2 regions of the Micromonospora sp. NPDC004540 genome follow, and region 2 is predicted to be linked to the other one. Evidence: riboswitches for the same ligand, from Rfam matches in the RefSeq annotation. Region 2 holds a riboswitch; the other holds the start of a gene.
What was found. Region 2 has a riboswitch for cyclic di-AMP ahead of ABZV78_RS29125 (transglycosylase family protein). Riboswitches for the same ligand answer to the same signal wherever they lie in the genome.
Positions count from the first base shown of each region.

Region 1 (4,167 bases), on a different contig from region 2:
GCCTCCGCCAGGAGCCGCTCAATCGTCGCCTGCTCCCCAGCTCGTCCGTGCAACACAGCCAGCAAGCTACCGTCACGATGACTGATTCGGCTTCGCGCGGACCTCCGTAGCTTCGTGATCACACGGACATCAGTACTACGAAGGGACCGCCGCGATGGCCACCGTCGCCAGCACCATCCACCCCACCGCCGACGCCAAGCTGCTCCGCTTCGCCCTGAAGCAGGATGCGATGGGCTCGGGCGCCAACGGAGTCGTCTACCTCGTCGTCGCGGCGATCTTCGGTGAGCTGTTCGGCCTCCCCGCCGCCCTCCTCTACCCGATCGGTGTCTTCCTGGTCGCCTGGGCGGCGGCCCTGTTCCTCCTCGCCTCGCGACCGACGGTGAACAGGGCTGCGGTGGGGGTGGTGATGGCAGTCAACATCGCCTGGGTGGTCGCGAGCGTCGAACTGCTCATCGCCGGTTGGTTCCCGTTGACCGGCCTCGGCACCGCACTGGTCATCGCACAGGCGGCCGCGGTCGCCGGCTTCACCGGCCTGCAGTTCGCCGGTCTCCGCAAGGCCGGCTGAACCCGTTGCGATCGATTCCTGGCGGGTTGTGGTCGAGCGCCGGCCACAACCCGCCTGGGAGTTCACCTCCACCCTCGACGCCGTTCGGGTCGCCGCCGGCGCGACCAGCACGGGCAGCACAGGTGGACGTGACGTAGCGAACAACCTTGCGCCGACCGATCCCCCCGGCCCGCGAAGGCTGGCTACGTTGGAGGCAGCAGGCTGACGTTCCGCGACTCAGCTCAGCCCTCGCGTATCTCGAGGGCCTTCGTGCACAACCAAACGGGAGGGCGCATGCGGTCGCGCACCGATCTCATCGAGGACCTGATGGGGCGCTTCCCCCAGGTGCCGAAAGAGGCGGTCATCAAGGAGGACCTGCTGCGTGGCGGCCTGGCCTTTGACGACTCGGCGTTGACCGACAACGAGAGTGGTGCCGTCAAGCCCAAGTCGTACTTCATCTTCTCCTTCGACCACCGGACCTTGCCGGAACTGGGCAGCGCCGCACTGCGCCGGCCGCCGGAGGAGATCGTGCTCACCGGCGGCCCGTACGGGCTGCGCCGCACGGTCGTCTCGGTCCGCACCAACCCCGACTCGCCGTACCGGGTCAAGGACGACGGCGACGGCAGCCTGCGGCTGTTCCTGGACGGCCGGCCGATCGCCGACGTCGGGCTGCCCCCGATGCCGGACTACTACCGGCACACGCTCGCCAACGGAAAGTCGGTGATGGAGGTCGCGCCGACGATCCAGTGGGGCTACCTCATCTACCTGACCGTGTTCCGGGTCTGCCAGTACTTCGGCGCCAAGGAGGAGTGCCAGTACTGCGACATCAACCACAACTGGCGTCAGCACAAGCAGGCCGGCCGCCCGTACACCGGGGTCAAGCCCGTCGACGAGGTGCTGGAGGCGCTGGAGATCATTGACCGGCACGACACCACCGGCGCGTCGCGGGCCTACACCCTGACCGGCGGCAGCATCACGTCCAAGGTCGACGGGCTGGCCGAGGCCGACTTCTACGGCCGGTACGCCCAGGCGATCGAGGAGCGGTTCCCGGGCCGGTGGATCGGCAAGGTGGTCGCCCAGGCGTTGCCCCGGGCCGACGTGCAGCGGTTCCACGACTACGGCATCCGGATCTACCACCCCAACTACGAGGTGTGGGACAAGCGGCTGTTCGAGCTCTACTGCCCCGGCAAGGAGCGGTATGTGGGTCGGGAGGAGTGGCACCGACGCATCCTCGACTCCGCCGAGGTCTTCGGGCCGCGCAACGTCATCCCGAACTTCGTCGCGGGCGTCGAGATGGCCGCACCGTACGGCTTCACCAGCGTGGACGAGGCGATCGACTCCACCGCCGAGGGCCTGCAGTATTTCATGTCCCGGGGCATCACCCCGCGGTTCACCACCTGGTGCCCCGAGCCGACCACCCCGCTGGGCAGAACCAACCCACAGGGCGCGCCGCTCGAGTACCACATCCGGCTACTGGAGGCCTACCGCGCGACCATGGAGGCCAACGGCCTGTCCAGCCCGCCCGGGTACGGCCCGGCCGGCCCCGGCCGAGCGGTCTTCTCGGTCAGCTCGTTCATGGACAGCCTGCCCGCCGACCTGACACCGGAGCCGGTAAGCCAAGCCCACCAGGAATGATCAGGGCCTACCACGACGGCAACGAGCTGGTGTGTCGCCGGTGGGGCACTTCACGCCGCGTGGGCACCCTTTCTTATTTACGTCGCTGAAGCCGAACGATATTAGCGGCGATTAAGAATTTGATTAGCGGAACCTTATCGCACACATAATTCCGGCACTCAATGTACCCGCCCGACAGCGCAGAGAATTGTCCTCACCGACTCGTTGATTTCCGTGGGCCGCCCTCACTAATGTTGGTCAGCGTTCCGGATGTCGGTCTCCACCTGGAGTGCCCCGGGACGGCCACCGCCGAGTCGCTGGACGTCACTGACGTCGCAAGGCGAGCCGGGGAACCACCGCAGTTTCGGGGTGAATCCGCATCAGCGGTAGGGCGCCTTCCACGCCCGAATCCGTCAGCTAACCCGGTAGGCGGTCGAGGTCGGCACGCGCCGTGGCGTGCGTGGGCCTCGAGTGGAGGGAGCCGAACCTGTTGCCACCCGTGCGTACGCGGCCTACCGGAGCACGTCTGCTCACCAGCATCCTCGCCGCCATGGCGGCGGTGATGGTGGTCGTCGGGCCAGCGGCTCATGCCGCCCACGCGGCACCGTCGGCCGCCGACGTCCAGCGGCAGATCGACGCGGCGTGGGAAAAGCTCGAACCCGTCATCGAGCAGTACAACAAGGTCCGGTCGGACCTGGCCGCGAACCAGCGGAGATCGGCCGAACTGAACCGGCGGATAGAGCCACTTGGCAAGACGGTGGAGGCCAGTAGGACCCGCGTCCAGGAGATCGTGACGGGGTATTACAAGCAGGAAAGGTCGCTCTCCACATTCAACGCCCTGCTGTCCCGTGGCTCCGCGCCGACCGCGTTGGGCGATCAGCTCGCGCTCGTGAATCAGGTGACGAATTCTGAGCAGCGACAGATCAACCGGCTGTCGGCCCAGCAGGCGAGTTACGATGCCGACAAGGAGAAGGTCGACGCGCTGATCGCGGTACAGCAGCGCCAGCAGGCCCAGTTGGCGGCCCGCAAGAAGGCCATCGACGCCGAGATCAAGCGCCTGGATGCGCTACACCGGCAGATCGCCGCCACGGAGAAGGCCGCAGCGGCGAAGGCGGCCGCGGACGCCGCGGCGGCCAGAGCCGCAACTGCCGCGCAGTCGGCCGCCACGGCCACCAGCACCTCACCCATCACGTCGAGCAGTTCGCTGTTCATCGGTGGGAAGTGTCCCGCCGTCCCCATCACGGGCAGCGGCGGCGTCGCGGCGAAGACGGCGTGCAAGCAGATCGGCAAGCCGTACGTGTGGGCGGCCGACGGTCCGGACTCGTTCGACTGCTCCGGCCTGACCCAGTACGCGTGGGCTTCCGCCGGGGTGCAGCTGACCCATTACACCGGTGCTCAATGGACCGAAGGCGTGGCGGTGAGCAAGGCCAACCTTCGCACGGGTGACCTTGTCTTCTTCTACGCCGATCACCATCACATGGGCATCTACGTCGGCAACGGGCTGATCGTCCACGCCCCGCACACCGGGGACGTGGTCCGGATGGCCCAGATGGCGAACATGCCCTACAGCGGTGCTCGCCGCCCCGGCTGACCGCCCGGTTCAGCTGGCGCTCATCACGCGATCCCATTCAGTTCGGTCAAGGCGTCGTCGGGAAGGGTCAGTGCGGCAGCGGAGACGTTCTCGCGCAGGTGTGCGACGGATGAGGTGCCGGGGATGAGCAGCATGTTCGGGGAGCGCTGCAGCAGCCACGCCAGCGCGACCGCCATCGGAGTGGCCTCCAGGCGGGCGGCGACGGCGTTGAGCTCCTCGGACTGCAGCGGGGAGAAGCCGCCGAGCGGGAAGTAGGGCACGTAGGCGATGCCCTGCGCGGCGAGGGAGTCGATGAGGTCGTCGTCGTTCCGGTTGGCGATGTTGTAGAGGTTCTGCACGCACACGACCGGCGCGATGGACTGCGCCTCGGCGACCTGCTCGACATTGACGGTGCTGAGCCCGAGATGCTTGATCAGTC
Region 1 is NZ_JBEXLR010000004.1:15,693-19,859, forward strand. It holds gene ABZV78_RS02320 (AAA family ATPase) at 1-122, opposite strand, end outside; gene ABZV78_RS02325 (hypothetical protein) at 155-565, shown strand; gene ABZV78_RS02330 (radical SAM protein) at 839-2,179, shown strand; cyclic di-AMP (ydaO/yuaA leader) riboswitch at 2,456-2,605, shown strand; gene ABZV78_RS02335 (C40 family peptidase) at 2,709-3,749, shown strand; gene ABZV78_RS02340 (aldo/keto reductase family oxidoreductase) at 3,773-4,167, opposite strand, start outside.
Region 1: it holds a riboswitch for cyclic di-AMP, as region 2 does, so the genes downstream of both, ABZV78_RS02335 (C40 family peptidase) here and ABZV78_RS29125 (transglycosylase family protein) in region 2, are expected to answer to the same signal.

Region 2 (4,167 bases):
ACGGCGGCTCCTACAAGGCCTGGCTCGACGGCTACGGCTCGACGCACACCGACACCCTCACCCAGTCGGTGACGATCCCCGCCGGCTGCCGGGCGACGCTGAGCTTCTGGCTGCACATCGACAGCGCGGAGTCGACCACGACCACCGCCTACGACAAGCTGACCGTGAAGGCGGGCAGCACCACGCTGGCGACCTACTCCAACCTCAACAAGGCCACCGGCTACGTCCAGCGGTCCTTCGACATCTCGTCGCTGGCCGGCACCACCGCCACCATCTCGTTCAGCGGCGTGGAGGACAGCTCCCTGCAGACCTCCTTCGTCGTCGACGACACGGCGGTCACGCTGAGCTGAGCACCCCGAAGCGGCCGGTCGTCGTCCTCCCGACGGCCGGCCGCTTCGTCGTTCCCGCCGTAGGCCCGCCGCCGACCGGGGGTCACCAGCGGACGGCGGTCAGGCCGGGCGGGCCGCGCCGGAGCCGGCGCCGTCGCGGCGGATCCGGGCCGCGACGCCCTCCATCGCCCGGCTGAACCGCTCCATGTCCCGCGCGGACTGCTCCGGAAGGCCGCCGAGCCGCGCGGCGAGGGCGTCCACGTCCGCCCGGGCCGACGCGCTGACCCGGGCGTCCAGCTCGGCGAGGGCGGCGTTCACGGCCACCACCAGGTGCCCGCAGACGGTCTCGAAGGACTCCCCGGCCAACGCCGGGTCGACCGTGACCGACTCCAGCCGGCCACCCTGGACGGCGACGGCACGGACCTGGCCGCCGGCCGCGGCGCCCTCGGCCCGGAGCAGCTCGGCCGGCGCACCGTCGGCGTGCTCGGCGCTTCGGGACCGCATCGCGGAGAGCGCCTGCTGCGTCCTGGTCAGCAGCTCGTCGAGGCTCGCGGCCGCGGAGAACGAGTCGTTGGTCATATCCGCGCTTTCTTCACGTCTTTCCGAGCACCGTGACGATAGCAACCGGCCCCGACGCGACAGTGGTCCACACCGGCCGCAGAACGTCGAACGCCCGGCCAGGAACCCCGGCCGGGCGTTCGTGGTGCGGTGCACCGGGGTGGCGTCAGCGCAGGCGCAGCCGCTGGCCCGGGAAGATCAGGCCCGGGTTGTCGCCGACCACGCCCTTGTTGCGCTCGTAAAGGGCGTGCCAACCGCCGGCGACGTGCTTCGCGTCGGCGATCTCGGAGAGGGTGTCCCCGGGCCGCACCACATAGCTGCCGGCGCCGCCGGTGCTCGGCGTGGTGCGCCGCTCGCTGCGGGTGGTCGGCCGGTCGCCGCGCGACGACCGCTCCGAGGTGGCCTTCTTCTTCGTGGGCGAGGTGGCCCTCTTCGGGGACTTCGTCGAGCCCGAGTCCCGGCTGGCGTACTTCTTGGTGGAGCCGCCCTTCTTGCCGCAGACCGGCCAGGCGCCGATGCCCTGCCCGTCGAGGACCTTCTCGGCGATGGCGATCTGCTCGCCGCGGCTGGCCAGGTCGGCGCGGCTGGCGTACTTCTGGCCGCCGTAGCCGTTCCAGGTGCTCCGGGAGAACTGGAGCCCGCCGTAGTAGCCGTTGCCGGTGTTGATGTGCCAGTTGCCGCCGGACTCGCACTGGGCGATGGCGTCCCAGTTGACGCTGGCGGCGCTGGCCGGCGCGGCCGGGCCGAGAAGGGCGGCGGCGCCGGTGGCCGCGCCGACGACGAGCGCTCCGACGGCGGTGCGACGCTGCGCGGTCCGTCGGTGACGGGCGACGTGTTCAGTTGCCATGTGTGGTTTCCTCCACGCCGACGAGGTGAGCTGTCGGGTTCGGGCCGAGGAGCCCGGCCGCCGCAGGCGGCTTCACCCCGAGGTGTCGTGCACCGAGGAACGCGTGGGTCCCCCGCTCCCGCCCGAGGTCCAGGTACCACCGGGCCGGCGGCGGGATTAGGCGTTGCCGGCCCGTGGTGTCCGCGATCGCGAACGGGTACGACGTTAGGGACGGTTTGCGCCGATCGCCCACTTCTTATGAAGTTCTTCACCCGGCCGAGCGAAGGCGGCCCCGTTCGAGTTGCGCACCGTCCGAAAGGGGCTTAATGAGGCACGGCTCAGTAGGTCAGGCCGTATCCCTGCGGGAAGAGCGGGACCCCTCGGCGTACGGTGTCTCGCCGACCACCGCGATCGCCGCCCGGTAGGTCTTGTCGATGCCGGTGCCACGCTGGTTGTAGGTGACCGTCGTGGTCGGACCGACCGCGGCGCGGATGCCCTGGAGGACGGTGGTGCCGGGGGTGACGGCGAGCCCTGCCAGGAGATGGTCCACCCGCCGCTCTGGTTGCCGATGTTGTCGGCGTTCTTCCCGGCCACGAAGATCTTGTTGTTGTCCCGGGCCAGCGGCAGCACGCCACCGTCGTTCTTGAGCAGCACCGGGGACTGGCGCACGGCCTGGCGGGCCAGTGCGCCGCGCCGCCCACTGTCGGGGTCCAGCTCGGGTCGGTGTACGGCCGCTCGAAGAGCCCCAGCTCGAACTTCTTGGTGAGGACGCGCCGGTTGGCGTCGTCGATGCCGGCGTTGACGGCGGCGCTGACCTCGGCGGCGGTGAAGCCGGTGGCGCCGTCGATCTGGTCGATGCCGTTCCAGTCGGAGACCACGAAGCCGGAGAAGCCCAACTCCCCCTTGAGGACGTCGGTGATCAGGTAGCGGTGGCCGTGCAGCTTCACGCCGTTCCAGCTGCTGTGGAGACCATCACCGAGCCGACGCCGCGCTGCACCGCGGCCTGGAACGGGGGCAGGTGGATGGCGCGCAGGTCGGCCTCGCTGAGCTGGGTGTCGCCCTGGTCGTCGCCGCCGGTGGTGCCGCCGTCGCCGAGGTAGTGCTTGGCGGCGGCGAGCACCGACGTGGGCCCACCCAGGGTGGGGCCCTGGAGGCCGGTGACCAGGGTGGACATACTCGCCGGCAGGTCGGGGGTGTCGCCGAACGACTCGTAGGTGCGGCCCCACCGGTCGTTGCGGGCCACGCAGAGGCAGGGGGCGAAGTTCCAGTCCACACCGGTGCCGGTGATCTCCTCGGCGACGGCCTGGCCGATCTGCTGGACCAGCGCCGCATCGACTGTGAGCAATCCCTTCCGGTTCCGGAACCGCCGGGCGGGCCGGCTGCGGCGGGGGCTACCGTGGCAGGGTTCCCGCAAGATCGGCAAGAGGTGGCGAGGCATGAGCGACCACGGACACGAGCTGGCCTTCGGCGGCTTCCTCACCCCCACGGCCGGCCGGCCCGAGCAGGTGGTGGCGCGGGCCAAGCTCTGCGAGCAGGTCGGCCTGGACCTGGTCACCTTCCAGGACCACCCCTACCAGCCGGGATTCCTGGACACCTGGACGCTGATGTCGTTCGTGGCCGCGGCCACCAGTCGCATCACGCTGGCCGGGAACGTGCTCAACCTGCCGCTGCGCCAGCCCGTGGTGCTGGCCCGCAGCGTGGCCAGCCTGGACCTCCTCACCGGCGGCCGGGTCGAGCTGGGGCTCGGCGCCGGCGCCTTCTGGGAGGCGATCGAGGCGATCGGCGGGCGGCGGCTCTCCCCCGGCGCTGCCGTGGACGCCCTCGACGAGGCGATCCGGGTGATCCGCGAGGTCTGGGACACCGAACGGCGCGGCATGATCCGGGTCGAGGGCGAGCACTACCGGGTGGTCGGGGCGAAGCGCGGGCCGGCCCCGGCGCACCCGGTCGACATCTGGGTGGGCGCGTACAAGCCGAGGATGCTGCGGCTGGTCGGCCGCGCGGCGGACGGCTGGCTGCCGTCGCTGGCCTACCTGCCGAAGGGGCCGGCGGAGCTGCCGGCGTTGAACGCGCTCATCGACGAGGCCGCCGAGGAGGCCGGACGGAACCCGGGCGCGGTGCGCCGGCTGCTCAACGTCACCGGCACCTTCGCCCGGTCGTCCGCCGGCTTCCTGGACGGCCCGCCCGAGCAGTGGGTGGAGGAGCTGGCCGGGCTCGCCCTGGACCACGGCATCGCCACGTTCATCCTCGGCAGCGACGAGCCGCGGGCCATCCAGCTCTTCGCCCAGGAGGTGGCGCCCGCGGTCCGCGAGCTGGTCGCCGCCGAGCGCACCACGCCGGGCAGCCGCGCCCACGCCGTCGAGGAGCAGCAGGCCGCCGTCGAGGCCGGCGGCTCGACCGCGCTCGCGGTCTCCGCCACCCCCGATCGGGGGGTACGGCTGAGCGCGCGCCGGCTCT
Region 2 is NZ_JBEXLR010000134.1:1,615-5,781, forward strand. It holds gene ABZV78_RS29115 (M4 family metallopeptidase) at 1-350, shown strand, start outside; gene ABZV78_RS29120 (YbaB/EbfC family nucleoid-associated protein) at 450-908, opposite strand; gene ABZV78_RS29125 (transglycosylase family protein) at 1,054-1,734, opposite strand; cyclic di-AMP (ydaO/yuaA leader) riboswitch at 1,735-1,907, opposite strand; gene ABZV78_RS29130 (hypothetical protein) at 2,060-2,263, opposite strand; partial or broken gene ABZV78_RS29135 (hypothetical protein) at 2,296-2,382, opposite strand; partial or broken gene ABZV78_RS29140 (glycoside hydrolase family 3 N-terminal domain-containing protein) at 2,559-2,660, opposite strand; gene ABZV78_RS29145 (glycoside hydrolase family 3 N-terminal domain-containing protein) at 2,657-3,058, opposite strand; gene ABZV78_RS29150 (LLM class flavin-dependent oxidoreductase) at 3,150-4,167, shown strand, end outside.